DNA from 2 places in the Pseudomonas sp. XK-1 genome. Region 1 is predicted to be linked to the other one. Evidence: predicted binding sites of a transcription regulator. Region 1 holds the regulator's gene; the other holds the start of a gene.
The links. Region 1 encodes LexA, which represses DNA repair genes until DNA is damaged. Its sites were predicted from a motif close to CTGTNTNNNNANACAG; they were not measured.
Positions count from the first base shown of each region.

Region 2: the regulator LexA is predicted to act here: its motif matches at 2,127-2,142, upstream of recN (DNA repair protein RecN).

Region 1 is NZ_JBBPES010000002.1:62,883-78,388, forward strand. Features, by position in the region: gene WMW70_RS06010 (glyceraldehyde-3-phosphate dehydrogenase) at 50-1,516, opposite strand; gene mfd (transcription-repair coupling factor) at 1,650-5,102, shown strand; gene WMW70_RS06020 (CsiV family protein) at 5,114-5,653, shown strand; gene WMW70_RS06025 (S-methyl-5'-thioinosine phosphorylase) at 5,707-6,444, opposite strand; gene nagZ (beta-N-acetylhexosaminidase) at 6,455-7,453, opposite strand; gene WMW70_RS06035 (L,D-transpeptidase) at 7,475-7,999, opposite strand; gene WMW70_RS06040 (TetR/AcrR family transcriptional regulator) at 8,047-8,754, opposite strand; gene lexA (transcriptional repressor LexA) at 9,028-9,639, shown strand; gene sulA (SOS-induced cell division inhibitor SulA) at 9,650-10,123, shown strand; gene WMW70_RS06055 (hypothetical protein) at 10,231-10,464, opposite strand; gene WMW70_RS06060 (DUF6586 family protein) at 10,543-11,061, opposite strand; gene topA (type I DNA topoisomerase) at 11,133-13,742, opposite strand; gene WMW70_RS06070 (DUF1653 domain-containing protein) at 13,868-14,104, opposite strand; gene fadA (acetyl-CoA C-acyltransferase FadA) at 14,190-15,365, opposite strand; gene fadB (fatty acid oxidation complex subunit alpha FadB) at 15,396-15,506, opposite strand, start outside.
Region 2 is NZ_JBBPES010000005.1:344,854-360,359, forward strand. Features, by position in the region: gene fur (ferric iron uptake transcriptional regulator) at 1-366, shown strand, start outside; gene recN (DNA repair protein RecN) at 429-2,102, opposite strand; gene grpE (nucleotide exchange factor GrpE) at 2,258-2,827, shown strand; gene dnaK (molecular chaperone DnaK) at 2,927-4,843, shown strand; gene dnaJ (molecular chaperone DnaJ) at 4,966-6,093, shown strand; gene dapB (4-hydroxy-tetrahydrodipicolinate reductase) at 6,165-6,968, shown strand; gene carA (glutamine-hydrolyzing carbamoyl-phosphate synthase small subunit) at 7,192-8,340, shown strand; gene carB (carbamoyl-phosphate synthase large subunit) at 8,377-11,598, shown strand; gene greA (transcription elongation factor GreA) at 11,595-12,071, shown strand; gene WMW70_RS15515 (DUF4149 domain-containing protein) at 12,043-12,525, shown strand; gene WMW70_RS15520 (YhbY family RNA-binding protein) at 12,531-12,842, opposite strand; gene rlmE (23S rRNA (uridine(2552)-2'-O)-methyltransferase RlmE) at 12,946-13,569, shown strand; gene ftsH (ATP-dependent zinc metalloprotease FtsH) at 13,768-15,506, shown strand, end outside.

The DNA.
Region 1 (15,506 bases):
AAACGCAAAACGGGAGCCGAAGCTCCCGTTTTTTTATTGCCGCCTGTGCTTAACGCGGGAAGGCGGGCGGGTTGACCCCGGCCATGTCTTCCATCACGCGAATCACCTGACAGCTGTAACCGAACTCGTTGTCGTACCAGACATAGAGCACGACACGGTTGTCGTTGGCGATGGTGGCTTCGGCGTCGACCACACCAGCGTGGCGCGAGCCAACGAAGTCGGTGGACACCACTTCCTGGGAGCTGACGAAGTCGATCTGCTTCTGCAGATCCGAGTGCATGGCCATCTGGCGCAGGTACTCGTTGACTTCCTCGCGAGTGGTGGCTTTCTCAAGGTTGAGGTTGAGAATGGCCATCGACACGTTCGGCGTCGGCACACGAATGGCGTTGCCGGTCAGCTTGCCTTTGAGCACAGGCAGCGCCTTGGCGGCAGCCGTGGCAGCACCGGTCTCGGTGATCACCATGTTCAGCGGCGCGCTGCGACCACGACGATCGCCCTTGTGGAAGTTGTCGATCAGGTTCTGGTCGTTGGTGTACGAGTGAACGGTTTCAACGTGGCCGTTGACGATGCCGTACTGGTCATTGATCGCCTTGAGCACCGGCACAATGGCGTTAGTGGTGCAGGAAGCAGCCGAGATGATCTTGTCGTCGGCGGTGATTTCACCGTGGTTGATGCCGTGCACGATGTTCTTCAGCGCACCCTTGCCAGGCGCAGTGAGCACCACGCGGTCAACACCCGGGCAGGCCAGGTGCTGACCCAGGCCGTCGGCGTCACGCCATACACCGGTGTTATCCACCAGCAGCGCGTTCTTGATGCCGTACTGGGTGTAATCCACTTCGGTCGGCGACTTGGCGTAGATCACCTGGATCAGGTTGCCATTGGCGGTGAGGGTGTTGTTCTCCTCGTCAATGGTGATGGTGCCGTTGAACTTGCCGTGTACCGAGTCGCGACGCAGCAGGCTGGCGCGCTTGACCAGGTCATTGCTCGCCCCCTTGCGTACGACGATGGCGCGCAGACGCAGGCCGTCGCCACCACCGGTCTTCTCGATCAGGATGCGCGCCAGCAGACGGCCGATACGCCCAAAGCCGTACAGCACCACATCGGTGCCTTCGCGACCGGCACCGTTCTGCTTGCCAGCCACTTCGCTCAGCTCGTCCTTGACGAACTGCTCGATGCTGCGGCCATTGCCTTCGGCCTTGAACTTGCCAGCCATCTTGCCCAGGTCCACGGAGGCCGCGCCCAGCTTGAGCTCGCTCATGGTCTTGAGAATGGGGAAGGTGTCGTGCACCGACAGCTCGCTGTCGTCAGCCAGGCGGTGACGGGCGAAGCGGTGGGCTTTGAGAATATCGATCACCGAACGGTTGATCAGACCACGTCCGTAGATCGAGGTAACCACGTTGTTGTTACGGTAGAGTTGGCCAATCATCGGAATCATCGCTTCCGCAAGGGCTTCTCGATCGATCCACTCACCGAGACACTGGTCGGGCTTCTGAGTCACGGGCAGTACCTTCCACATGTAGGGGCTGAAAAAAGGGGCTACATTATGCCGGCGCGAACAATCGCCGGCAATGTGTAGCGGTGAAACACTGACAGCAGAGCACGCGGATAGTTACAATCGAAGGCCATATCGCCACGTCCGCGAGCTGCCCGTGTCTGTACCGACTGCATCCGTATTGCGTCTACCGTCCCTGCCTGCCACCGCTGGAAAACAACACTGGGGCAACCTGCCCGGTGCCGCGCTGAGCCTGGCCATTGCCGAAGCCGCCAGCAGCGCAAAACGCTTCACCCTGCTGCTGACCGCCGACAGCCAGAGCGCCGAACGCCTGCAGGAAGAGCTGAGTTTCTTCGCCCCAAGCCTGCCGGTGCTGCATTTCCCCGACTGGGAAACCCTGCCCTACGACCTGTTCTCGCCGCACCAGGACATTATTTCCCAGCGCATCGCCGCGCTCTACCGCCTGCCCGAGCTCAAGCACGGCATTCTGGTAGTGCCGATCACCACCGCCCTACACCGCCTGGCTCCCAAGCGCTTTCTGCTCGGCAGCAGCCTGGTCATGCAGGTCGGCCAGCGCCTCGAAGTAAACCAGATGCGCGTCAATCTGGAAGCTGCCGGCTATCGCTGCGTCGATACGGTGTATGAACACGGCGAATTCGCCGTACGCGGCGCGCTGATCGACCTGTTCCCCATGGGCAGCAGCCAACCGTATCGCATCGACCTGTTCGACGACGAAATCGAGACCCTGCGTACCTTCGACCCGGAAACCCAGCGTTCCATCGACAAGGTCGAGTCGATCAAGCTGCTGCCGGCGCGCGAATTCCCGCTGGAAAAGAAAGCCGTTACCGATTTCCGCGGGCGCTTTCGCGAGCGTTTCGACGTCGACTTTCGCCGCTGCCCGATCTATCAGGACCTCAGTACCGGCATCACCCCGGCCGGTATCGAGTACTACCTGCCGCTGTTCTTCGAAGAAACCGCCACCCTGTTCGACTACCTGCCCCAGGACACCCAGGTGTTCTCCCTGCCGGGAGTGGAAAAGGCTGCGGAACACTTCTGGAGTGACGCCCGCAACCGCTACGAAGAGCGCCGGGTCGACCCCGAGCGCCCGCTGCTGCCGCCGGCCGACATCTTCCTGCCGGTGGAAGACTGCTTCGCCCGCCTGAAAGACTGGCCACGGGTGGTGGTCAGCCAGGACGATATAGAACAAGGCGTCGGACGCACCCGTTTCAACGCCCAGCCATTGCCGGACCTGGCGATCCAGGCCAAGGCCACTGAGCCCCTGGCCGCGCTAAGGCGCTTTATCGAGGACTATCCCGGCCGCGTGCTGTTCTGTGCCGAATCCGCCGGACGCCGCGAGGTGCTGCTGGAGCTGCTCGCCCGCCTCAAGCTCAAACCCAACGAATTCGACAGCTGGCCAGCCTTTACCGCCAGCACTGAGCGCCTGGGCATCTGCATCGCGCCACTGGATGACGGCCTGCTGCTCGAAGACCTGGCCCTGGTGGCGGAAAGCCCGCTCTTCGGCCAACGCGTGATGCAGCGCCGGCGGCGCGAGAAATCCCGCGATGGCGGCGACAACGTCATCAAGAACCTTACCGAGCTGCGCGAAGGCGCGCCGGTGGTGCATATCGACCATGGCGTGGGCCGCTACCTGGGCCTGGTGACCATGGAGTTCGACGGCCAGGCCGCCGAATTCCTCGCCCTGATGTACGCCGAAGAAGCCAAGCTCTATGTGCCGGTGGCCAGCCTGCACCTGATCGCCCGCTACACCGGCAGCGACGACGCCCTCGCCCCGCTGCACCGCTTGGGCTCGGAAATCTGGCAGAAGGCCAAACGCAAGGCCGCCGAGCAGGTGCGCGATGTCGCCGCCGAGCTGCTCGACATCTACGCCCGCCGCGCCGCCCGCGAAGGCTATGCGTTCGCCGACCCGAAGGCCGATTACGCCACCTTCAGCGCCGGCTTCCCCTTCGAGGAAACACCGGACCAGCAGGCCGCCATCGACGCCGTGCATGACGATATGCTCGCGCCCAAGCCGATGGACCGCCTGGTCTGCGGCGATGTCGGCTTCGGCAAGACCGAAGTGGCGATGCGCGCCGCCTTTATCGCCGTACACGGCGGCAAGCAGGTGGCGGTATTGGTGCCCACCACCCTGCTCGCCCAGCAGCACTACAACAGCTTCCGCGATCGCTTCGCCGACTGGCCGGTCAAGGTCGAGGTGATGAGCCGCTTCAAGTCGGCCCGGGAAGTCGCCGAGGCCATGCAGCAGCTGAGTGAAGGCAAGGTGGATATCGTTATCGGCACCCACAAGCTGCTGCAGGGTGACGTCAAGTTCAGCAACCTGGGCCTGGTGATCATCGACGAGGAACACCGTTTCGGCGTGCGCCAGAAGGAGCAACTCAAGGCCCTGCGCAGCGAAGTCGACATCCTCACCCTTACCGCCACGCCGATTCCGCGCACCCTGAACATGGCCGTGGCCGGTATGCGCGACCTGTCGATCATCGCCACGCCACCGGCGCGCCGCCTGTCGGTGCGCACCTTCGTCATGGAACAGAACAACCCGACCATCAAGGAAGCGCTGCTGCGTGAGCTGCTGCGCGGCGGCCAGGTGTACTACCTGCACAACGATGTGAAGACTATCGAGAAATGCGCCGCCGATCTGGCCGAACTGGTGCCGGAAGCGCGGATCGGCATCGGCCACGGACAGATGCGCGAACGCGAGCTGGAACAGGTGATGGGCGACTTCTACCACAAGCGCTTCAACGTGCTGATCGCCTCGACCATTATCGAGACCGGTATCGACGTACCCAGCGCCAACACCATCATCATCGAACGCGCCGACAAGTTCGGCCTGGCCCAGCTGCACCAGTTGCGCGGCCGCGTCGGCCGTAGTCACCACCAGGCCTACGCCTACCTGCTCACGCCGCCGCGCAAGCAGATGACCGATGATGCGCAGAAGCGCCTGGAGGCCATCTCCGGCGCTCAGGATCTGGGAGCAGGCTTTCTGCTGGCCACCCACGATCTGGAAATCCGCGGTGCCGGCGAACTGCTCGGCGACGGCCAGAGTGGGCAGATCCAGGCGGTCGGCTTCACCCTGTATATGGAAATGCTCGAACGCGCGGTGAAATCCATCCGCAAGGGCGAGCAACCCAACCTCGACCAGCCACTCGGAGGCGGCCCGGAGATCAACCTGCGGGTGCCAGCACTGATCCCCGAGGACTACCTGCCGGACGTGCACACCCGCCTGATCCTCTACAAGCGCATCGCCAACGCCGCCGACGAGGATGGCCTGAAAGAGCTGCAGGTGGAGATGATCGACCGCTTCGGCCTGCTGCCCGAGCCGACCAAGAACCTGGTGCGTATCACCCTGCTGAAATTGCAGGCGGAGAAACTCGGCATCAAGAAGGTCGACGCCGGCCCGCAAGGCGGTCGCCTCGAGTTCGCCGCCGACACCTGCGTCGACCCGCTGACCCTGATCAAGCTGATCCAGGGCGCGCCGACCCGCTACAAGTTCGAAGGAGCCACCCTGTTCAAGTTCCAGGTACCCATGGAACGTGCACAAGAACGCTTCAATACACTCGAAGCGCTGTTCGAGCGCCTGACGCCCTCAACCTAAAGGATCGACCCATGCACGCACTCCGCACCCTGGCCCTCCTGCCGCTTATCCTGCTGAGCCTGCTGGGCAGCAACGCGGCACTGGCTGAGCGCCTCTATCAGGTGGAAGTGATCGTATTCCGCCAGTCCGGCGAGAATGGTTCGGGCGGCCAACTGCCGCCCGACAACTGGGCGCAGAACGCCCTGCCGGTCGATGCCGGCAGCAGCCGCGCCCTGACACTGACCAGCGAGGCGAGCAAACTCAACCCGGCCAACGGTTATCAGGTGCTATTGCACCAGGCCTGGTCACAGGGCATCAGCGACTCGACCAGCAGCGTCGCTATCAGCACTGGCAACGAGCAGTTCGGCCACTACCCGGTGCAAGGCCGTATCAGCCTTAGCGGAGATAGCCTGATCGAGCTCGACAGCGATATCTGGGTCAACCAGTTCGACCAGAGCGGCATCCTCAACGCCAGCGAGCGAATCAGGCAGAGCCGCCGCCTGAAAAGCGGCGAGCTGACCTTTGTTGATAATGGCAGCCTGGGGCTACTGATTCGCGTCAGCCCACTCTAAAAGCACAAAAAAGGGCCGCATCGCGCGGCCCTTTTTAATCCATCGACGCCAGCTTAGCTGGTCAGCACACGGGCCAGAACGGTCTTCACCTTGCCCATCCCCTCATCCAGGGCGCGCTCGATTTCCGCCATGGTAATCAGCGCCGCGGATTTGCCCGCCGCCGGGTTTACCACCAACGCCAGGCAGGCATACGGCAGAGCCAGTTCACGGGCCAGTGCCGCTTCCGGCATGCCGGTCATGCCGACGATATCGCAGCCATCACGCTCCATGCGGGCGATCTCGGCCACCGTCTCCAGGCGCGGCCCCTGGGTGCAACCGTACAGGCCATGACTGCTGAACCCGCAGCGCTCGGCCGTCAGAGCCTCCGCCAATTTGCCGCGCAGGCCGGCATCGTAGGGGTGGCTGAAGTCCACATGGGTCACATGCTCCAGCTCGCCCTCATAGAAGGTGTGCTCGCGCCCACTGGTGTAATCGATGATCTGGTGCGGCAGACAGAAGTGCCCGGTGACCATGGCAGGATGAATACCGCCCACCGAATTGACCGCAATAATCGCCTTGGCCCCGGCCTCGCGCAGTGCCCAGAGATTGGCACGGTAGTTCACCTGATGTGGCGGTATCCGGTGTGGGTGCCCGTGACGAGCGAGGAACAGCACCTCGCGCCCGGCATACTCGCCCTTGAGCACAGGTGCGGAAGGCGTTCCATAGGGCGTATCCAGATGCAGTGCAGCAGTAATGGTCAAGCCATCCAGGCGAGTCAGGCCTGTACCACCGATAATGGCGTAAACAGTCATCCAATCTTCCTCAATCGATTAATTGCGCGGCACGCAACGCGCCCACTGCTTCCAGCCAGCGCGGGTTCTGCCGATATTCAACACCCGGAAAGGCCTGGCGACGCATACGCGCCAGGCCCTGTGGTACTCGCACCTTGAGGCGCTGCAAGGCGCTCAGGGCCAGCTCTGCCGCAGCCCGGTCATTGCACACCAGGCCCATGTCACAACCGGCGCTCAGCGCCGCCTCGATACGGCAAGCCGCATCGCCGACCACGTGAGCCCCAGCCATGGACAGGTCGTCGCTGAAAATCACCCCGGTAAAGCCCAGCTCGCCGCGCAGAATATCCTGCAACCAGCGACGCGAGAAACCCGCCGGCTGGCTGTCTACCTGAGGGTAGATCACATGGGCCGGCATCACCGCCGCCAGCTGCCGACTCAAACGGGCAAAGGGCAGCAGATCGACGGCACGAATCTGCTCGAGACTGCGCTCATCCAGTGGAATGGCCACATGGGAATCCGCCTCGGCCCAGCCATGGCCGGGAAAGTGTTTGCCGGTCGCCGCCATGCCCGCCGCGTTCATGCCGCGGATAAAGGCAGCGGCCAGGTCGCTGGCACGCAGCGCATCGCTCTCGAAGGCGCGACTGCCAACCACCGCGCTACGCTGATGATCGAGGTCCAGCACCGGAGCGAAGCTCAGGTCCAGGCCGACCGCCAGAACCTCGCTGGCCATGATCCAGCCGCAATGCTCGGCCAGGGCTTCGGCATTGACGTTATCGGCAATCGCGCGCATCGCCGGCAGGCGCACAAAGCCCTGACGCAGGCGCTGCACCCGGCCGCCTTCCTGGTCCACTGCCAACAGCAGGTCGGGGCGCACGGCACGAATGGCCGCAGCCAGCTCGCGCACCTGGCGCGGCTCTTCAATATTGCGTGCAAATAGAATCAGACCGCCGACCTCGGGTTGACGAAGGATCTGTCGATCCTCGGCCGTCAGCCAGGTACCGGCGATATCCAGCATCAGTGAACCTTGCATGCTTGAACTCACAACTCATCCTTAAATAAGAGGCGCAGCCGCCCACTGCGGGCACGGGGCCTCGTCGATGCGCACGGCACAATGCACCGGCACCCGGGAAAATAATGCCAACAGATCGCTGTTGCGCAGACGCACGCAACCATGGGAACGCGCAACGCCCATGGGCTCGGTATCCGGTGTGCCATGCAGGTAAATATAACGGCGAAAGGTATCGACCTCGCCCAGCCGATTGCGCCCAGGCTCGCAGCCACTGAGCCAGAGAATACGACTGAGAATCCAGTCGCGCCCGGGAAACTGCTCGTGCAACTCGGGCGACCAGACCTCGCCGGTCCAGCGCCGCCCACGCAGCACAGCCCCCAGCGGCAAGCCCTCGCCGATCTTCGCCCGTACCTGGTGCAGACCACGCGGCGTACAACCAGAGCCATTGCGTTCGCCGGGACCATTGAGTGCGGTGGAAACCTTCAGGCGCAGCAACAGCTGCCCGTCGGCAAAGCCATACAGGCACTGATCGGCCAGGGAGATATGCAGAAAATCGAGAGTCGCCATGGGCGGCTAGCTTAGCGGATCACATCCACCACGCCCACCCAGGCCCTTCAAACTTTGCTGGGAGCGGCTGCCGTTTTACTGCGCGGTTTGAGCTGGGCGCTGGCCAGGGCTTCGTCGCTCAGCCCGGTTTCCGAACGCATGCCGGCCGCCAGGAAAGGCACCATCAAACGCATGACCTGCTCAATTGAGGTATTAACGCCGAAATCGGTTTCCGCCATGGCCCGCAACGCCTTGATCCCAGACATGCTGAAGGCCGCCGCCCCCAACATAAAGTGCACCCGCCAGAACAGCTCCAGCGGCGGAATCCGTGGGGCGGCTTCGTGCACCAGGAGCATATAACGACGGAATACCTTGCCGTAGACCTCTTCGAGGTACTTGCGCAGGTGCCCCTGGCTCTGGCTGAAGGCCAGGCCCAGCAAGCGCATAAAGATTGAAAGATCGTTGCCACTGCGCGGCTTCACTGCCAACGCCTGCTCAACCAGTAACTCAAGCAGCTCTTCCAGGCTGACTTTGGTATCCGACTTGGCCTGACGGCGATCCAGCTCACGCTCCAGGCTCAGACAGAAGGGGCCGAGAAAGCGTGAGAAGACCGCCTGGATAAGGGCCTTCTTCGAGCCGAAGTGATAGTTCACCGCCGCCAGGTTGACCCCGGCCTTGCTGGTGATCAGACGCAGCGAGGTTTCGGCGAAACCTTTCTCCGCAAACAACTGCTCTGCTGCATCGAGAATGCGTTCAACGGTTTCGGACTGGGCCATGACTCTTTTCATCTGAACAAACACTTGTTTGAAACATACGTTTCAGCCGCCCGCCTTGTCAAGTCGGGCAAACCACCTTGTGGCTGATCAGTCACGCGTACCGAGCAAAAACTGCACGGACAATGCCTAGACGAGCGTCAGGTCGGCCAGGTAACAGAACCTCACTATACAAGCTGGATAAGGCTTTATTCAGCAGACATAGGCACAGAATGATTGCCAACGGCAGATCACTGTATATAATCCCAGTCACTGTACAAAAAAACAGAGACAGCCATGCTCAAACTGACGCCGCGCCAAGCTGAAATTCTCGCCTTTATCAAGCAATGCCTGGAGGACAATGGATACCCGCCAACCCGTGCAGAAATCGCCTTGAAACTGGGCTTCAAATCACCCAACGCGGCCGAAGAGCATCTCAAGGCCCTGGCCCGTAAAGGTGCCATCGAGATGACCCCCGGGGCTTCGCGCGGTATACGCATTCCCGGCTTCGAACCCAACGCCGAGGAAGAAGAAGGCCTGCCGGTCATTGGCCGAGTGGCGGCGGGAGCTCCAATTCTTGCTCAACAGCATATTGAAGAGTCCTGCAAGATTAACCCGGAGTTCTTCCACCCCAGGGCGGACTACCTGCTGCGTGTCAGAGGCATGAGCATGAAGGACATCGGCATCTTCGATGGCGACCTGCTGGCCGTACACACCACCCGCGAAGCCCGCAACGGCCAGGTGGTGGTGGCGCGTATCGACGATGAAGTGACCGTCAAACGTTTCAAGCGCGAAGGCAACATGGTCTGGCTGATCGCCGAAAACCCGGAGTTCGCACCGATCGAAGTGAACCTGGAAGAACAGGATCTGATTATTGAAGGCTTGAGCGTCGGCGTTATCCGCCGCTAGTGGAGGATCTATGCAGTTCCCACAATCCCTGGACCATACACAACTGCCCCTGTTCGATGCGTTTCTGGCAGCGACAGTGAACCCAATGCTTGCCGATGGCGGCGAGCTGCCCTGGCAGGATGAGACAGAGACGTTCAGTGAACTGTCGCTGCGTGGTGCAGCCGGGCACTGCCTGAACCTTCTAGCGCCGATTCTGCGTGAGCTCAGCGAAAACCACGACGAGCGCTGGCTGACCCTGATTGCCCCACCATCAAGCCTGACCCAGACCTGGCTACGCGAGGCCGGCCTGAACCGCGAACGCATCCTGCTGCTCCACCCGCGCGGTGCACAGAACGCGCTGGAGCTGGCGCAACAAGCCTTGAAGCTGGGCCGCAGCCATACCGTTGTCAGCTGGCTGCACCCGCTCGAACGCCATGCGCGGCAACAGCTTGAGCAGGCCGCACGGCAGGGCAAGGCGCAAAGCCTGAATATCAGCCTGGGATAATTGGTCAGCGATCCGCACAGGGACGTGCGTGGCAGCCAGTAGGACTGGATGCAGGGAGTATCTAGCGCGAGCAGAGCATTCTGGTTAGAGCCAGAATGCGCACAGCATCAATGCAGAACCCGCGGCCCTTCTTCCTGCTGAAAGTTGTTTTCCGCCAGGCGACCGGCCATCTGCACACCGACATTGAGCATGGCCTTGGCCACTTCGACATGCTGGCCTTGCAGGAAAGCCTTGGCACCATCGGAAAAATCCAGCACCACCAACGACTCCTCATCCTCTGCGCGGCGCAGGGCAATGCGCCCGTCGGGCAACTCGACAATTTCCAGGAATGATGTAGGCATTGGCTTGGTTCTCCACGAAAGGTCGGCATTGTAACAGCCGATCAGGGCTCGCCCTAGTCCACCGGTCCAATCAGCCGCTTACCACTCGCTCAGGGTTTGCCGAAAGCGCTGCGCCAGAACCTTCAGCTGCTGACGCCAGGCTTCAAGCGTCTCCTGCGCCAGGGGTGCGACTTCTTCATCCAGGCTGACCGCTGTGATCAATGGAGTGCTGGGGTCGACCTTGGCTTTCTTACCCGCCTGCGGCGGCTGAAACAGCTCGGCATAGGCCTTGAGCAACTGAGCAACCCAGCTGTCGGCGGACTGCGCCAACTCGACCAGCTCACCCAGTTCCTGGCTCGGCGCTGCTTGCAACACCTCCTCGGTGAGAAAGCGTTCGGCTTGCGGAGCCGCACTGTCCGCTAGCCGATAATAGCCGGCGATCTCATGGCACAGCCCCAGCAGGGCACCATAGAGATGAAACAGCGCAGCCTCGCGTTCAGCCTGGATCAGGGCCAGGGCATTCATGCTCTGCCCCTGCTCGGCCTTGCGCCAGGACTCCAGCGCAAGGCCGGCGTAGAAGATTTTCTGATTGGTGCGGGTATAGAGTTCATTGGCCATGGCGGCACCCTCCCTAACGGATCGGATAAGCATACGCGCGCCGGCCAAGGGCAGACGCGCACTTAGTCAGATCAGCTCTTGTCTTCGACTTTCCACTTGCCACCATCAAAGAACGCGCGCCAACCGGTCGGCTTGCCGTCGACTTCGGTCTGCACATACTGCTCCTTGGTCTTGCGGCTGTAGCGGATCACTGCTGCGCGACCTTGCGGGTCTTTTTTCGGTGCATCACAGAGGAAGTGGTACTTGGGATCGATCTCATCCTTGTGCGGAATCAATTCCAATACCAGCGGTGCACGGGTTTCGCGGTTTTTCGGGAACTGGCTGGCAGCCAGGAACAGCCCCGAGGCACCATCACGCAGGATGTAGGTGTCGTTGACCTTCTCGCACTTGAGCTCGGGCATCTTCACCGGGTCCATCTTCGGTGGGGCCGCTTCACCGCTTTTCAGCAGTTTGCGGGTGTTCTTGCATTCGCTGTTGGTGCAACCGAAGAACTTGCCGAAGCGACCGGTCTTGAGCTGCATCTGGCTGCCGCACTTGTCGCACTCCAGGCTCGGGCCTTCATAGCCCTTGATCCGATACTGACCCTGCTCCACCTCATAACCCGCGCAATCGGGGTTATTGCCGCAGATATGCAACTTACGGGTTTCATCCAGCAGGTAGGCGTCCATCGCGGTCGAACAGATCGGGCAGCGGTGCTTGCCGAGCAACACCAGGGATTCGGACTCACCCTCGTCGTCCGCAGCAATCTCGTCGCCCGGCACCAGATTGACGGTGGCCTTGCAGCGCTCTTTCGGCGGCAGGGCATAACCGGAGCAACCGAGGAACACACCGGTTGAGGCGGTACGGATGGTCATCGGCCGGCCGCAATCCCGGCATGGGATATCGGTCAGGGTCGGCAGGTTGGCGCGCATGCCACCCTCGCCCGCCTCGGCCACTTCAAGTTTCTTCTTGAAGTCACCATAGAACTCGTCGAGCACATGCTTCCACTCGCGCTCGCCCTGGGCCACATCGTCCAGGTGCTCTTCCATGCCGGCGGTAAAGCCGTAGTCCATCAGGTTGGAGAAGCTTTCGGCCAGACGTTCGGTGACGATGTCGCCCATCTTCTCCGAGTAGAAGCGACGGTTGTGCAACGCCACATAGCCGCGATCCTGAATGGTGCCGATAATCGCTGCATAGGTCGACGGACGACCGATACCGCGCTTTTCCATTTCCTTGACCAGGCTGGCTTCCGAGTAACGCGCTGGCGGCTTGGTGAAGTGCTGGCTGGGATCAAGCTTGACCAGCTTGAGCACTTCGCCCTGCTCCATTTCCGGCAACACGTCGTCATCGCCCGGCTTGCTCAGCTGTGGCAACGCCCGGGTATAACCGTCGAACTTGAGGATACGGCCCTTGGCACGCAGCTCGAACTGCGCTGCAGTCACGGTAACCGTGGTCGACAGGTACTCGGCCGGCGGCATCTGGCAAGCCACGAACTGACGCCAGATCAGCTCATACAGACGTTCGGCGTCGCGTTCCATGCCCGACAGCTGAGTCGGCTTGAGGTTGACGTCGGAAGGACGAATCGCTTCGTGAGCTTCCTGGGCCCCTTCCTTGCTGCTGTAGGCAATCGGGTTGGCCGGCAGGTACTTCTTGCCGAACTCGCCTTCGATAAAGTCACGCACCATGGTCACGGCATCGGCCGAGAGATTGGTCGAGTCGGTACGCATATAGGTGATGTAGCCGGCCTCATACAGACGCTGGGCCATCATCATGGTCTTCTTCACCCCGAAGCCCAGGCGATTACTCGCGGCCTGCTGCAGGGTGGAGGTGATAAAGGGTGCCGAAGGCTTGCTGCTGGTCGGTTTGTCTTCACGCTTGCTGATGCTGTAGCTGGAGGCTTTCAGCGTAGCCAGGGCCGCCATGGCCTGAGCTTCGTTCAGCGGCTTGAAGGCGGCACCGTTCTCGCGGGCCACCTCGAAACGCACGGTGGCGTCCTTGGCGGTGCCCAGATCGGCGTGGACTTCCCAGTATTCTTCCGGAACGAAGGCGCGGATCTCTTTCTCGCGCTCGACCACCAGCTTCACGGCTACCGACTGTACACGGCCGGCCGACAGGCCGCGGGCGATCTTGGCCCACAGCAGTGGCGAAACCATATAGCCCACTACGCGGTCGAGAAAACGCCGCGCCTGCTGGGCGTTGACCCTGTTGATATCCAGTTCGCCAGGCTTGGAAAACGCTTCCTGGATCGCCTTTTTGGTGATTTCGTTGAACACCACGCGCTTGTAGCGGCTGTCGTCGCCACCGATGGATTCGCGCAGGTGCCAGGCAATGGCTTCCCCCTCGCGGTCCAAGTCGGTTGCGAGATAGATGGTGTCGGCATCCTTGGCCAGGCGGCGCAATTCTTCAACCACCTTCTCCTTGCCCGGGAGGATCTCGTACTTGGCCTTCCAGCCGTGCTCGGGATCGACCCCCATACGGGTAAACAGCTGGCGTTTGGCCTTTTCCTTGGGGGACAGCGCCGGCACTTCGCCTGCAGCGGCCTTGCCGCGTTTGGCCGGTTCCTTGGCCGTGCTCGCCGAACCACTGGTAGGCAGGTCACGGATATGGCCGATGCTCGACTTCACCACGTACTCGTTGCCCAAGTACTTGTTGATGGTCTTGGCCTTGGCCGGGGATTCCACGATGACCAGCGATTTGCCCATGGATTGGAAAATTCCTGAAATTCGGTAAATAAATGCGGGAGGCGCTGTACTGCCTGTTAGCGCGGCACCGCTATATATAGTGGTGGTCCGGCCGAGGTCAAGCGCAGCAATGGCCCGATGTCAGCTCAAGGCCGAGTAAAGAGTGCGGTTTCAGCCTGAATCAAAGCAAAGCGTGGAACCGTCTCGCCGTCCACCTCAACGCTTTCGCAGAACATCTCCAACGGTCGCACCCATAGGCCGAACTCGCCGTACAGCGCCTGATAGACCACCATCGCCTGCTCCGTTTCGGAGTGCTGGGCAACGCCAAACACACGGTATTCAGGGCCTTTGTAGTGACGGTAAAGACCGGGCTGTAGCTGCATCGGTGAATTCCTTGAAGATTTTCTGCTGATAAACAAAAACCGGGGCACTTGGCCCCGGTTTTTCCATCTCTTACACCGATGAAGCTTAGAGGCGTTCGAAGACGGTGCTGATGCCTTGGCCGAGACCGATGCACATGGTCGACACACCGAAGGTGCCGCCATTCTGCTTCATCACGTTCAGCAGGGTACCGGAGATACGCGCACCGGAACAACCGAACGGGTGACCCAGGGCGATCGCGCCGCCGTGCAGGTTGACCTTCTCTTCCATCTTGTCGAGCACTTTCAGGTCCTTCAGCACAGGCAGAGCCTGGGCAGCGAAGGCTTCGTTGAGCTCGAAGAAGTCGATGTCGTTGATGGTCAGACCAGCACGCTTGAGGGCTTTCTGAGTCGAGGGTACTGGACCGTAACCCATGATCGCTGGATCAACGCCGGCCACGGCCATGGCGCGAACCACGGCCATTGGCTGAATGCCGAGGTCTTGAGCGCGTTGAGCGCTCATGACGATCATGCAGGAAGCGCCGTCAGTGATCTGCGAGGACGTACCTGCAGTCACGGTGCCGCCTTTGGGGTTGAACGCAGGCTTCAGCGCAGCCAGGCTTGCCAGGGTGGTTTCCGGACGAATGGTTTCGTCGTAGTCGAACACCTTCAGGAAGCCGTTCTCGTCGTAGCCTTGCATCGGGATGATTTCATCCTTGAACTTGCCTTCGACGGTAGCCTTGTGGGCCAGACGGTGCGAACGCTCACCGAATGCGTCCTGCTGCTCACGGCTGATGCCATGCATCTTGCCGAGCATTTCAGCCGTCAGACCCATCATGCCCGAGGCCTTGGCCGCGTAAAGCGACAGGTGCGGGTTTGGATCAACGCCGTGCATCATGCCTACGTGGCCCATGTGCTCCACACCGCCGATGACGAACACGTCACCGTTGCCGGTCTGGATCGCCTGCACGGCAGTGTGCAGGGCGCTCATAGACGAACCGCACAGGCGGCTCACGGTCTGGCCAGCACTGGTGTGCGGGATCTGGGTCATCAGCGACGCCATGCGCGCGATGTTCCAGCCCTGCTCCAGGGTCTGGTTGACGCAGCCCCAGATCACGTCTTCCACTTCGGCCGGATCGACCTTGGTGTTACGTGCCAGCACGCCGCTGATCAGGTTAGCCGACATGGTCTCGGCACGGGTGTTGCGATGCATGCCGCCCTTGGAACGACCCATCGGGGTGCGGCCGAAGTCGACGATGACTGCATCTCTAGGATTCAGGCTCATAAATTCACTCTCGCTCTAGTCTGTCCGCGATTAACCGAAAAACTTCTGGCCGTTAGCGGCCATTTCGCGAAGCTTGGCAGTCGGGGTGTACAGCGCGCCCAGCTCGGCGTATTTGTCGGCCAGGGCAACGAATTCGGCTAC
Region 2 (15,506 bases), on a different contig from region 1:
GTGACCCTGCCACGGGTCAAGATTCTGCAAATGCTCGACTCCGCCGGTCAGCGTCACATGAGTGCAGAGGATGTTTACAAGGCACTGATGGAGGCGGGCGATGACGTGGGGCTGGCCACCGTCTATCGCGTGTTGACCCAGTTCGAGGCCGCGGGTCTGGTGGTGCGACACAACTTTGATGGCGGCCACGCCGTGTTCGAATTGGCCGACGGTGGTCATCACGATCATATGGTCTGTGTCGATTCGGGCGAGGTGATCGAGTTTTTCGATGTCGAGATCGAAAAACGTCAGAAAGAAATCGTCAAAGAGCACGGTTTCGAGCTGGTCGATCACAACCTTGTGCTCTATGTGCGCAAGAAAACCTGATTGACTGCTGCATGACAAAGGCGACCCTAGGGTCGCCTTTGTGCTTTCTGCGGTCTGTTCGATCAGGCCTGGACGCTACCAACCATCTGCCGCGCATGGGCCAGGGATTCTTCGGTGAGGTCGACGCCGCCGAGCATGCGGGCGATTTCCTCGACCCGCTGCGTGGCGCTTAGCTTGCTCACGGCGGTGCGGGTGGCGTCGCTGTCACGCGCCTTGTGTACGAACAGGTGCTGGTGTCCTTGCGCGGCGACTTGCGGCAAGTGGGTGACGGTCAGTACCTGGCCACGCTCGCCGAGGCGGCGCAGCAGCTGGCCGACCACTTCGGCGGTGGGGCCGCCGATGCCCACATCCACTTCGTCGAAGACCAGGGTGGGTACCCGCGAGGTTTGCGCGGTGATCACCTGAATCGCCAGGCTGATGCGCGACAGTTCACCGCCCGAGGCGACCTTGGCCAGGGCCTTCAACGGCTGGCCTGGGTTGGCGCTGACCAGGAATTCCAGCTGCTCCAGGCCGTTGGGGTGCGGCTCGTTGCTGGGGTTGGCGCTCAGCTTGATACTGAAACGCCCGCCGGGCATGCCCAGGTTCTGCATTTCCAGTTCCACCGCTGCGGCCAGTGCGCTGGCGGCCTTGTTGCGCAGTGCGCTGAGTTCCGTGGCCTTTTCCTGGTAATGACGCTCGAAGGCACCGAGCTCTTCGCTCAGGCGTTCGGCGGCCTGGTCGTCGGCGTTGAGGCTTTCCAGCTCTTCGAACAGTTGCTGCTGCATGGCGATCAGCTCACCGGGCTGAATACGGTGCTTGCGCGCCAGGGTGTAGATCGCGTCCAGGCGCTCTTCCATCTGTTGCAGGCGCTCGGGGTCGGCGTCGAAGTGGTCGAGAAAGCGGTTCAGCTCGCCGACCGCTTCTTCTACCTGGATCTGCGCGCTGGCCAGCAGGTTGGTGGCTTCGCTCAAGGCTCCGGGCTGGCCCTGGAAGGCACCGAGGCGATTAAGGCTGCTGGTTAGCGCCGAGAGTACGTTGCCGGCGTCATTCTCGCTGCATTGCTCAATCACCAGGCGACAGGCGCTGAGCAGGCTTTCGGCGTTGGTCAGGTTCTTGTGTTCCTGCTCCAGGTTGTCCAGCTCGTTCTCGCCGAGGGCCAGATTGTCGAGCTCTTCAAGCTGATAGCTGAGTAGTTGGTGGCGTGCGCGCTGCTCGTCGCCGATGCTGGAGATGCGTTGCAGTTCGCTCTTGGTCTGTTTCCAGCGTTGGGCGGCCAGTTGCACCTGGCGCGCCAGTTCCTGGCAGCCGGCGTATTCGTCGAGCAGACGGCGGTGGGTGTCGGCCTTGAGCAGCGACTGGTGTTCGTGCTGGTTGTGGATATCGATCAAGCGCTCGCCCAGGGCCTTGAGGTCACCCTGAGGGCAGGGCGCGCCATTGATATAGCCGCGCGAGCGGCCTTCGGCGGTGATCACGCGACGCAGGATGCACGGGCCGTCGTTGTCCAGATCGCGCTCGGCCAGCCAGGCGCGCGCTTCGGGAATGTCGCTCAGGTCGAAGCTGGCGAGAATATCCGCCTTGTCTGCGCCGGGGCGCACCACGCCGCTGTCGGCGCGGTCACCCAGACACAGGCCTAGGGCGTCGAGCATGATCGACTTGCCGGCACCGGTTTCGCCGCTGATCACGCTCATGCCGGCGTCCAGTTCCAGATCAAGATGTTCAACGATGGCGTAGTTGTGTACGGACAGGTGCACCAGCATGGTGAGGCCTCCCAGGTAATAGGTGTGGATATTTATACAGTGTTTGTCGGCCGACTGACAATCCGCCTTTGATCCTTGAAAGCCTGAAATTTGTCCCCATATAGCGGTCAGACACGTGGGTTTAGGTCCGCGTCGAATTTTTTGAGGAGAAACGCATGGCTGACGAACAGAACCAAGATATCCCGCTTCCTGACCCTGTTGTGGGTGCCGAAACGGCCTCTGGCGACGAGTTGGATGCGCGCATCCAGGTGCTGGAGGAAGAGCTGGCGCTCGCTCAGGACAAGGCCTTGCGCATGGCCGCCGATCTACAGAATGTGCGTCGTCGCGCCGAGCAGGATGTAGAAAAAGCGCACAAGTTCGCTCTGGAGAAATTTGCCAACGACCTGCTGCCGGTGATTGATAGCCTGGAGCGTGGTCTTGAACTGTCCAGTCCGGATGATGAGGCGATCAAGGCCGTACGTGAGGGCATGGAACTGACCCTCAAGCTGTTCAGTGACACCCTCAAGCGCCACCAGTTGGAAGCCATTGACCCGCACGGCGCGCCGTTCAACGCCGAACACCATCAGGCGATGGCGATGCAGGAAAGCACCAACGTCGAGCCTAACAGTGTGCTCAAGGTGTTCCAGAAGGGCTACATGCTCAATGGTCGCCTGTTGCGCCCGGCCATGGTGGTGGTCAGCAAGGCACCGGTACAAGCGCCACCATCGATTGATGAGCAGGCTTGAAATTCGCCGCGCTGCCCCCATTAAAGAGTCAAGCGTTTTAGTGCTACCGCTGCTGACAACGATCAGCGGCGGGATTATCAAAGCTTCGGGAGAGTGAAGATGGGCAAAATTATCGGTATCGACCTGGGGACCACCAACTCGTGCGTCTCGGTTCTGGAAAACGGCAAGGCCAAAGTTATTGAAAACGCTGAAGGCGCGCGCACCACGCCGTCGATCATCGCCTACGCCAACGATGGCGAGATCCTGGTCGGCCAGTCGGCCAAGCGTCAGGCAGTGACCAATCCGCACAACACCCTGTACGCGGTGAAGCGTCTGATCGGTCGTCGTTTTGACGAAGAAGTTGTGCAGAAAGACATCCAGATGGTCCCGTACAAGATCGTCAAAGCTGACAACAACGACGCCTGGGTTGAAGTGAACGGCCAGAAAATGGCACCGCCACAAATCTCGGCTGAAATCCTCAAGAAGATGAAGAAGACCGCCGAAGACTACCTCGGCGAGCCAGTGACCGAAGCGGTGATCACCGTGCCGGCCTACTTCAACGACAGCCAGCGTCAGGCCACCAAAGATGCCGGCCGTATCGCCGGTCTGGACGTCAAGCGCATCATCAACGAGCCCACCGCAGCCGCTCTGGCTTACGGTATGGACAAGGCCAAGGGCGATCACACCGTGATCGTGTATGACCTGGGTGGCGGTACCTTCGACGTTTCGGTAATTGAAATCGCCGAAGTCGATGGCGAGCACCAGTTCGAAGTGTTGGCCACCAACGGTGACACCTTCCTCGGCGGTGAAGACTTCGATATTCGTCTGATCGACTACCTCGTTGACGAATTCAAGAAAGAAAGCGGCATGAACCTCAAGGGTGACCCGCTGGCCATGCAGCGCCTGAAAGAAGCCGCTGAGAAGGCCAAGATCGAGCTGTCCTCGAGCCAGTCGACCGATGTCAACCTGCCGTATATCACTGCAGATGCCACCGGTCCTAAGCACCTGAACGTGAAGATTTCCCGCGCCAAGCTGGAATCGCTGGTTGAAGACCTGGTGCAGCGCACCATCGAGCCTTGCCGCATCGCCCTGAAAGATGCTGGTATCGACATCAGCAAGATCAACGACGTGATCCTGGTTGGTGGTCAGACCCGCATGCCGCTGGTACAGAAGCTGGTGACCGATTTCTTCGGCAAGGAAGCGCGTAAAGACGTCAACCCGGACGAAGCCGTGGCCATGGGTGCTGCCATTCAGGGCGCGGTGCTGGCTGGCGACGTCAAAGACGTGCTGCTGCTCGACGTTTCCCCGCTGACCCTGGGTATCGAAACCATGGGCGGCGTGATGACCGCGCTGATCGAGAAGAACACCACCATCCCGACCAAGAAGTCTCAGGTGTTCTCCACCGCCGACGACAACCAGGGTGCCGTGACCATTCACGTGCTGCAGGGCGAGCGCAAGCAGGCCGCGCAGAACAAATCCCTGGGCAAGTTCGACCTGGCCGAGATTCCGCCGGCACCGCGCGGCGTACCGCAGATCGAAGTGACCTTCGACATCGACGCCAACGGCATCCTGCATGTCGGTGCGAAAGACAAGGCCACCGGCAAGACTCAGTCCATCGTGATCAAGGCCAACTCGGGTCTGTCCGAGGAAGAGATCCAGCAGATGGTGCGCGATGCCGAGGTCAACGCCGAGGAAGACCGCAAGTTCGAAGAGCTGGCCACTGCGCGTAACCAGGGCGATCAGCTGGTGCACGCCAGCCGCAAGATGATCACCGAGGCTGGCGACAAGGTCACTGCTGACGAGAAGGCTGCCATCGAAACCGCATTGAGTGCGCTGGAAGTGGCGATCAAGGGCGACGACAAGGCCGAAATCGACGCCAAGATGGCCGCTCTGTCCGAAGCCACCACGCCGCTGGCGCAGAAGATGTACGCCGAACAGCCGCAGCCGGGTGCGCAAGCCCAGGGCGGTGAAGAAGCCAAGGACGCTGGGGACGACGTAGTCGACGCCGAGTTCGAAGAGGTCAAAGAAAACAAGTAAGCGCGAGCTTATGCCGCTCTGGCCGGGCGCGACGCGAGTCGCACCCGGCATGTTCCGCCGCGCGGGAGCTTGCTCCCGCGTTGGCGTGTCTGGAGCAGACGATTTGAAGGTATTGAAGACTTATGGCTAAACGTGACTATTACGAGGTGCTCGGTGTCGAGCGCGGTGCCAGTGAAGCGGAGCTGAAAAAGGCCTACCGCCGCCTGGCCATGAAGCATCACCCGGACCGTAATCCCGACGATAAAGCCTCGGAAGAGAAGTTCAAGGAAGCCAACGAGGCCTACGAAGTGCTCTCCGATGCCGGCAAGCGCTCGGCCTACGATCAGTACGGTCATGCGGGCGTCGATCCGCAGATGGGTGGCGGCGGTGGTGGTCCGGGTGGGGCGAACTTCTCGGATATCTTCGGCGATGTATTCAGCGATTTCTTCGGTGGCGGCGGTCGCGGTGGTCAGCGCGGTGGCGCGCAGCGCGGCAGCGACCTGCGCTACACCCTGGAGCTGGACCTGGAAGAAGCGGTGCGCGGCACTACTGTGACCATTCGCGTGCCGACCCTGGTGGGTTGCAAGACCTGCGACGGTTCCGGAGCGAAGAAGGGCACCAGTCCGGTGACCTGTACCACCTGTGGCGGTATCGGCCAGGTGCGTATGCAGCAGGGTTTCTTCTCGGTACAGCAGACCTGTCCGCGTTGCCATGGCAGTGGCCGGATGATTACCGACCCGTGCGGTTCCTGCCATGGTCATGGCCGGGTGGAAGAGCACAAGACCCTGTCGGTGAAGGTGCCTGCGGGCGTCGATACCGGTGATCGCATTCGCCTGTCAGGCGAAGGCGAGGCGGGTGCCATGGGTGGTCCGGCGGGCGATCTGTACGTGGTGGTGAATGTGCGCGAGCACGCGATCTTCCAGCGTGACGGCAAGCACCTGTACTGCGAAGTGCCGATCAGCTTCGCCGATGCGGCCCTGGGTGGCGAGCTGGAAGTGCCGACCCTGGATGGCCGGGTCAAGTTGAAGATTCCCGAAGGCACCCAGACCGGCAAGATGTTCCGTCTGCGCGGCAAGGGCGTAGCCCCGGTGCGCGGCGGCGGTGCCGGCGACCTGATGTGCAAGGTGGTGGTGGAAACCCCGGTGCACCTGGACAAGCGTCAGCGTGAACTGCTGGACGAGTTCCGCAAGTCCCTGGAGGGTGACAGCTCGCACTCGCCGAAGGCCAATGGCTGGTTCGAGGGCGTGAAGCGCTTCTTTGGCGACCTGTAAATTCCGCTGACAGGCTGCGCGGTCGCTGGGCGGCGGCTGCAGCCTGTGGCGACAGCTTGGAGCTGATAGCTATGCAACGTATCGCAGTAATGGGCGCCGCCGGGCGCATGGGCAAGACCCTGATCGAAGCGGTGCAGCAGGCCGATGGTGCGCAGCTGAGCGCGGCCATCGATCGTGCCGATAGCAGCCTGGTTGGTGCCGACGTCGGTGAACTGGTGGCGCAGGGCAAGATTGGCGTCAATCTGTCCGGTGATCTGAATGCGGTGCTCGATCAATTCGATGTGCTGATCGATTTCACCCATCCATCGGTCACCCTGAAGAACCTGGAAATCTGCCGCGCCGCCGGCAAGGCCATGATTATCGGCACCACCGGCTTTTCCCCGCAGGAAAAGCAGCTGCTGGCCGAGGCCGGCAAGCAGATTCCCATCGTGTTTGCCGCCAACTTCAGCGTCGGCGTCAATCTGTGTCTGAAGCTGCTCGACACCGCGGCGCGGGTGCTGGGCGATGACGTGGATATCGAAATCATCGAAGCGCACCACCGCCACAAGGTCGATGCGCCGTCCGGCACCGCTTTGCGCATGGGTGAAGTGGTAGCCAATGCCCTGGGGCGTGATCTGCAGAAAGTTGCGGTGTATGGCCGTGAGGGCCAGACCGGTGCCCGCGAGCGCGAGACCATAGGTTTCGCCACCGTGCGCGCGGGCGATGTGGTCGGCGATCACACTGTGCTGTTCGCCGCCGATGGCGAGCGGGTGGAAATCACCCACAAGGCATCGAGCCGCATGACCTTCGCCAAAGGCGCGGTGCGCGCGGCATTGTGGCTGCAAGGACGACAGCCTGGTCTGTACGACATGCAGGATGTGTTGGGTCTCACTTGACTGGGGCTTAATTAAGCGGTCTGTCAGGCCCCGGATGCCTTTTTGCGAGTTGCTCGCATCTTGCGGTGGACCAAAAAGGCATTTTTCTGTAAGCTTCCCGCTTTAGTGTGTCCACTAAAGTTGCGCAGAATGAATCAGATAAAAAAGCGGGGTGACGGTTGATACGTCATCCCGCTTTTTTACAATCTGCGTTTGCTTCACGTTTCGATCTTCGGAGGTTTTCTTGAGTAAGCCAGCCCTTAAACCTGCCATTTTGGCTCTTGCTGATGGCAGTATTTTTCGCGGCGAGGCCATCGGTGCCGATGGCCAGACTATTGGAGAGGTGGTTTTCAACACCGCCATGACCGGCTATCAGGAAATCCTTACCGATCCTTCCTATGCCCAGCAGATTGTTACCCTGACCTACCCGCACATCGGCAACACCGGCACCACGCCGGAAGACGCCGAGTCCAACCGGGTCTGGGCCGCCGGCCTGATCATTCGTGATCTGCCGCTGATCTCCAGCAACTGGCGCAACAAGCAGCCGCTGGATGAGTACCTCAAGGAAAACGGCACCGTCGCCATCGCCGGTATCGATACCCGTCGCCTGACCCGTATCCTGCGTGAGAAGGGTTCGCAGAACGGCTGCATTCTGGTCGGCGATGACGCCACCGAAGAGAAAGCCCTGGACCTGGCCCGTAGCTTCCCTGGCCTCAAGGGCATGGACCTGGCCAAGGTGGTCAGCTGCACCGAGCGCTACGAGTGGCGCTCCAGTGTGTGGAACCTGAAAGAGGACAGCCATCCGGAAATTCCAGCCAGTGAGCTGCCTTACCATGTGGTCGCTTACGACTACGGGGTCAAGCTGAACATCCTGCGCATGCTGGTCGAGCGCGGTTGCCGCGTCACTGTAGTGCCGGCGCAAACCCCGGCTAATGATGTGCTGGCGCTGAATCCCGATGGTGTGTTCCTGTCCAACGGTCCGGGTGATCCCGAGCCTTGCGACTACGCGATCCAGGCGATCAAGGACGTGCTGGAAACCGAAATTCCGGTATTCGGCATTTGCCTCGGCCACCAGCTGCTGGCCTTGGCCTCCGGTGCCAAGACCCTGAAAATGGGCCACGGTCACCACGGTGCCAACCACCCGGTGCAGGATCTGGACACGGGTGTGGTGATGATCACCAGCCAGAACCACGGTTTCGCCGTGGACGAGGCCAGCCTGCCGAGCAATGTGCGGGCGATTCACAAATCGCTGTTCGACGGTTCCCTGCAGGGTATCGAGCGTACCGACAAGGACGCCTTCAGCTTCCAGGGTCACCCCGAAGCGAGCCCCGGCCCAGCCGATGTGGCCCCGCTGTTCGACCGTTTTATCGAAGCCATGGCCAAGCGCCGCTAAACCTCGCCGACCGACCCAAGGATTCGAGTAACCGCTATGCCAAAACGTACAGATATCAAAAGCATCCTGATCCTCGGTGCCGGCCCGATCGTTATCGGCCAGGCCTGCGAGTTCGATTATTCCGGTGCGCAAGCCTGTAAGGCGCTGAAGGAAGAGGGTTACCGGGTCATCCTGGTCAACTCCAATCCGGCCACCATCATGACCGACCCGGCCATGGCCGACGCCACCTATATCGAACCGATCAAGTGGTCCACCGTGGCCAAGATCATCGAGAAGGAGCGCCCGGACGCCCTGCTGCCGACCATGGGCGGCCAGACCGCGCTGAACTGCGCGCTGGACCTGGAAAAGCACGGCGTACTGGAAAAGTTCGGTGTGGAAATGATCGGTGCCAACGCCGACACCATCGACAAGGCTGAAGACCGTTCGCGCTTCGACAAGGCGATGAAAGACATCGGCCTGGCCTGCCCTGTTTCCGGCATCGCGCACAATATGGAAGAAGCTTACGGCGTGCTGGAGAAGGTCGGCTTTCCCTGCATCATCCGTCCGTCCTTCACCATGGGCGGCACCGGCGGCGGTATCGCCTATAACCGCGAAGAGTTCGAAGAGATCTGCGCCCGCGGTATCGATCTGTCGCCGACCAGCGAACTGCTGATCGACGAATCGCTGATCGGCTGGAAGGAATACGAGATGGAGGTGGTCCGCGACAAGAAGGACAACTGCATCATCGTCTGCGCCATCGAAAACTTCGACCCGATGGGCGTGCACACCGGCGACTCGATCACCGTGGCTCCGGCGCAAACCCTGACCGACAAGGAATACCAGATCCTGCGTAACGCCTCCCTGGCGGTGCTGCGCGAGATCGGCGTGGAAACCGGCGGCTCCAACGTGCAGTTCGGCATCTGTCCGAACACTGGCCGTATGGTCGTGATTGAGATGAACCCGCGCGTATCGCGTTCCTCGGCCCTGGCCTCCAAGGCCACCGGCTTCCCGATCGCCAAGATCGCCGCCAAGCTGGCTGTGGGTTACACCCTCGACGAGCTGTCCAACGACATCACCGGTGGTCGCACCCCGGCCTCGTTCGAGCCGGCCATCGACTATGTCGTGACCAAGATTCCGCGTTTTGCCTTCGAGAAGTTCCCCAAGGCTGACGCCCGCCTGACTACTCAGATGAAGTCGGTCGGCGAAGTTATGGCCATCGGTCGTACCTTCCAGGAGTCCATGCAGAAAGCCCTGCGCGGTCTGGAAGTCGGTGTGTCCGGATTCGATCCGATTCTCGATCTGAGCGATCCGGAAGCCGAAAGCATTCTCAAACGCGAGCTGATTGTGCCGGGTGCCGACCGCATCTGGTATCTGGCCGACGCCTTCCGCGCCGGTAAGACGGTCGCGGAAATCTTCGAACTGACCAACATCGATGAATGGTTCCTGGTGCAGATCGAGGACCTGATCAAGGACGAAGAGCGGATCAAGACCCTGAGTCTGGCCAGCATCGACCGCGATCTGATGTACAAGCTCAAGCGCAAAGGCTTTTCCGATATCCGCCTGGCCAAGTTGCTCGGCGTCTCCGAGAAGAGCCTGCGCAGCCACCGCCATAAGCTGAAAGTGCTGCCGGTGTACAAGCGCGTCGACACCTGCGCTGCCGAATTCGCCAGCGACACCGCCTATATGTACTCGACCTACGAGGAAGAGTGCGAGGCCGCGCCGTCTAACCGCGACAAGATCATGATCCTCGGCGGCGGCCCCAACCGTATCGGCCAGGGCATCGAGTTCGACTACTGTTGCGTACACGCTGCACTGGCGCTGCGTGAAGATGGTTACGAGACCATCATGGTCAACTGCAACCCGGAAACCGTCTCCACCGACTACGACACCTCCGACCGCCTGTACTTCGAGCCGGTAACCCTGGAAGACGTGCTGGAAATCGTCCGCGTCGAACAGCCCAAAGGCGTGATCGTGCAGTACGGCGGTCAGACGCCGCTGAAGATCTGCCGCGCCCTGGAAGAAGCCGGCGTGCCGATTATCGGCACCTCGCCGGATGCCATCGACCGCGCCGAAGACCGCGAACGCTTCCAGCAGATGGTGCAGCGCCTGCACCTGCGTCAGCCGCCGAACTGCACTGCGCGTAGCGAAGAAGAGGCCCTGGCCGCGTCCAAGGTCATTGGTTATCCGCTGGTGGTGCGTCCGTCCTATGTACTGGGCGGCCGGGCGATGGAAATCGTCTACCAGGAAGAAGAGCTCAAGCGCTATATGCGCGAAGCGGTGAAGGTGTCGAACGACAGCCCGGTGCTGCTCGACCACTTCCTCAACTGCGCCATCGAAGTCGATATCGATGCCATCTGCGACGGCGAGACCGTGGTGATTGGCGCGATCATGCAGCACATCGAACAGGCTGGCGTGCACTCCGGTGACTCGGCCTGCTCGCTGCCGCCGTATTCGCTGCCGGCGCATATCCAGGACGAGATCCGTGATCAGGTCAAGAAAATGGCCCTGGAACTCGGCGTGGTCGGCCTGATGAACGTGCAGATGGCGGTGCAGGGCGAGGACATCTTCGTCATTGAGGTGAACCCCCGCGCCTCGCGTACCGTGCCGTTCGTCTCCAAGTGCATCGGCATTTCCCTGGCGATGCTCGGTGCCCGGGTCATGGCCGGCAAGACTCTGGCCGAAGTCGGTTTCACCGAGGAAATCATCCCCAACTTCTACAGCGTCAAGGAAGCGGTATTCCCCTTCGCCAAGTTCCCCGGCGTCGACCCGATCCTCGGCCCGGAAATGAAGTCCACCGGTGAAGTCATGGGTGTCGGTGACAGCTTCGGTGAAGCCTTTGCCAAGGCCCAGATGGGCGCTAGCGAAGTGCTGCCGAACGCTGGCGTTGCCTTTATCAGCGTGCGTGACGACGACAAGCCGCTGGTGGCTGACGTCGCTCGCGACCTGATCGAGCTGGGTTTTGAGGTGGTGGCAACCGCCGGTACTGCCAAGCTGATCGAGGCCGCCGGTTTGCCGGTGCGTCGGGTCAACAAGGTGACCGAAGGCCGTCCGCACGTGGTCGACATGATCAAGAATGACGAAGTTACCCTGATCATCAACACCACCGAAGGGCGTCAGTCTATCGCCGACTCCTACTCCATTCGTCGTAACGCTCTGCAGCACAAGATCTACTGCACCACCACCATTGCGGCGGGTCAGGCGATCTGTGAGGCGCTGAAATTCGGTCCAGAGAAGACCGTGCGCCGCCTGCAGGATCTGCATGCAGGACTCAAGGCATGACCAAATACCCAATGACCGTCCAGGGCGCACGCGCCCTGGAGGAAGAGCTTGCTCATCTGACCAAGGTGGTGCGCCCCAAGCTGAGCCAGGACATCGGCACGGCGCGCGAACTGGGCGACCTCAAGGAGAATGCCGAATATCACGCCGCGCGTGAGCAGCAGGGCATGGTCGAGGCGCGTATCCGCGATATCGAAGGCCGTCTGCAGAATGCCGTGGTGATTGATGTCACCAGCATCGAGCACACCGGCAAGGTGATCTTCGGCACTACGGTGGAGATCGCCAGCGTCGAAACCGACGAAAGCGTGACCTATCAGATCGTGGGTGAAGACGAGGCCGATATCAAACAGCGCAAGCTGTCGGTCGGCTCGCCCATTGCCCGTGCCCTGATCGGCAAGGAAGAGGGTGATGTGGTGGTGGTGAAGACGCCCAGCGGCACCGTCGAGTATGAGATCGTCGAGGTTCGTCATATCTAAGCCCGCTGCACGCGATGCCGGGGCGATTAGCTGGCTGCTGGCCCAGACCCTCTGGGTCGGCGGTCTCTGGTTGCTGCATTTTCTGCTGTTGCCGGCCATCGCCAAGACCGGGCTGGCCTCGCTGCTGGTCGAGGAGTTGAGCAATGCTCTGCGCCCGCTGTTGGTGGGGCTGACGGCGGCTTGTGCCGGTGTGCAGGTGCTGGTACTGGTGCGCGGTGAGGGGCTGGCGAGTCTGTGGCGGGATATGCGTGGGCAGTTATTGCTGGTGGTGGTGCTGATGGCTGCCAGCTATCTCGGCGCGCAGCGTCTTATGCCCGATGCGGCTGGGCTCTGGCTGATGTTCAGCTATCTGGTAATGGCGTTCTGCGGTTTGCTGCTGGTGTTGCAGCCTGTTCCGGGCAGTGCCGGTACCAAGCAGCATGCCTCCCGCAAGGGCAGGGGGCATGCCGCCTGAAGCTGTCAGCCGTGCTGGCGGTGGATATTCGACAGGTTCTTGTTCGGCTTGGGGTTCTTACGGTAAATCAGGGCCATCTTGCCGATAACCTGCACCAGTTCGCCCTTGCCGGCCTTGCACAGCTCGTTGATGGCGGCCAGGCGGGCTTCGCGCTCGACGATGCGCAGTTGCACTTTAATCAGTTCATGATCGCTCAGGGCGCGCTCCAGTTCGGCCAGCACGCCTTCGGTCAAACCATTGTCGGCCACGATCAATACGGGTTTCAGGTGGTGACCGATAGATTTGAATTGTTTCTTCTGCTCTTGAGTGAGCGGCATAATCTGATTCCTGCATTTAATCTGGTAAAAAACGGCGATCAGTTTACCCGAGCGCTCTCGGGGCCGCCCAGATATTCATGCTTTGTAAAGTTCGAGGTGTTGCGTGGCCCGTTCCAAGACCAGTCAAGGTTGGCTGAAAGAGCATTTCAACGACCCGTACGTGAAAATGGCGCAGAAGGACGGCTATCGTTCGCGCGCCAGCTATAAGCTGCTGGAGATCCAGGAGAAGGACCGCATCCTGCGGCCGGGCATCACCGTGGTCGATCTGGGCGCTGCGCCTGGCGGTTGGTCGCAGGTCACCAGTCGAGTGATCGGCGACAAGGGGCGGTTGATCGCCTCCGATATCCTGGAGATGGACAGCATTCCCGATGTCAATTTCATCCAGGGCGACTTTACCGACGATGCAGTGTTCGCACAGATCCTCGAGGCCATCGGTAATCAGCCGGTGGACCTTGTGATTTCCGATATGGCCCCCAATATGAGTGGGGTAAGGGAGTCGGATCAGCCGCGCGCGATGTACCTGTGTGAGCTGGCCCTGGATCTGTCGACCCGGGTATTGCGTCCGGGCGGGGATTTTCTGATCAAGATCTTCCAGGGTGAAGGTTTCGATCTGTATCACAAGCAGGTGCGGCAGCTGTTCGACAAGGTGCAGATGCGCAAACCCTTGTCCTCGCGCGACCGTTCTCGCGAGCAATATATGCTGGCGCGCGGGTTTCGCGGGCTTTGAGCGCCATGCAACCATGCGTTGTCAGGCCGGTCCAACCGGGTATGGCAAGGTGCTGCGAGTTGCATGCAAATAAAGGGTTACAGACGGCGTCTGCCAGGTGCGGGCGTTGTGTAGTAAGTTAGATCGGTACATAACTGGTCGTCATGCGAAGCACGCTTCGACACGAGGCCTGCTGCAGAGGGTAGCTAATTGAACGACATGGCAAAGAATCTGGTCCTGTGGCTGATCATCGCCGCCGTCTTGGTGACGGTGATGAACAATTTTTCCAGCCCGAGTGAGTCGAACAAACTCAACTACTCGGAGTTTATCCAGCAGGTCCAGGACGGCTCCGTCAAGCGAGTGACCGTCGACGGCTTTATTATCAGTGGCATCCGCGGCGATGGCTCCTCGTTCGAGACCGTGCGTCCGGCGATCCAGGACAATGGCCTGATCAAGGACCTGATCGACAACAATGTTGAAATCGTCGGCAAGCAGCCGGAGCAGCAGAGCATCTGGACTCAGCTGCTGGTCGCCAGCTTCCCGATCCTGGTGATCATCGCCGTATTCATGTTCTTTATGCGCCAGATGCAGGGCGGCGCAGGCGGCAAGGGCGGGCCGATGAGCTTCGGCAAGTCCAAGGCTCGCCTGCTCTCCGAGGATCAGGTCAAGACCACCTTCGCCGATGTTGCCGGCTGCGACGAGGCCAAGGAAGAAGTCAGCGAGCTGGTTGAGTTCCTCCGTGATCCGGGCAAGTTCCAGCGTCTCGGCGGACGTATCCCCCGTGGCGTGCTGATGGTCGGCTCGCCGGGTACCGGTAAGACCCTGCTGGCCAAGGCAGTTGCCGGCGAAGCCAAGGTGCCGTTCTTCACCATTTCCGGTTCGGATTTCGTGGAAATGTTCGTCGGTGTCGGTGCATCCCGTGTGCGCGATATGTTCGAACAGGCCAAGAAGCACGCGCCTTGCATCATCTTTATCGACGAAATCGATGCTGTGGGTCGCCATCGTGGCGCTGGCATGGGCGGTGGTCACGACGAGCGAGAGCAGACCCTCAACCAGTTGCTGGTGGAGATGGACGGCTTTGAAATGAATGATGGCATCATCGTTATCGCCGCCACCAACCGTCCTGATGTACTTGACCCTGCATTGCTGCGTCCGGGTCGTTTCGACCGCCAGGTGGTGGTGGGGCTGCCGGATATCCGCGGTCGCGAACAGATTCTCAAAGTGCATATGCGCAAGGTGCCGATGGGTGAAGACGTCGCGCCAGCAGTGATTGCACGCGGTACGCCAGGCTTCTCCGGTGCCGATCTGGCCAACCTGGTCAACGAAGCTTCCCTGTTTGCCGCCCGCGCCGGTAAGCGTGTAGTGGAAATGAAGGAATTCGAGCTGGCCAAAGACAAGATCATGATGGGTGCCGAGCGCAAGACCATGGTCATGTCGGACAAGGAAAAGCTCAACACCGCCTTCCACGAAGCCGGTCACGCCATCGTCGGCCGTCTGGTGCCGGAGCATGATCCGGTCTACAAGGTGTCGATCATTCCCCGCGGCCGCGCCCTGGGCGTGACCATGTTCCTGCCGGAAGAGGATCGCTACAGTCTGAGCAAGCGTGCCCTGACCAGTCAGATCTGCTCGCTGTTCGGCGGCCGTATCGCCGAGGAGATGACCCTGGGCTTCGATGGCGTCACCACTGGTGCCTCCAACGACATCATGCGCGCCACTCAGCTGGCCAAGAATATGGTCACCAAGTGGGGTTTGTCGGAAAAGCTTGGCCCGATGATGTATGCCGAAGAAGAGGGCGAAGTGTTCCTTGGGCGCAGCATGGGCAGCAATCAAAGCAATGTTTCTGCCGAAACCGCCAAGGTGATCGACCAGGAAGTACGCAGCATCATCGATGGCTGCTACAGCACGGCTCGTCGTCTGTTGGAAGAAAACCGCGACAAGCTGGATGCCATGGCGCAAGC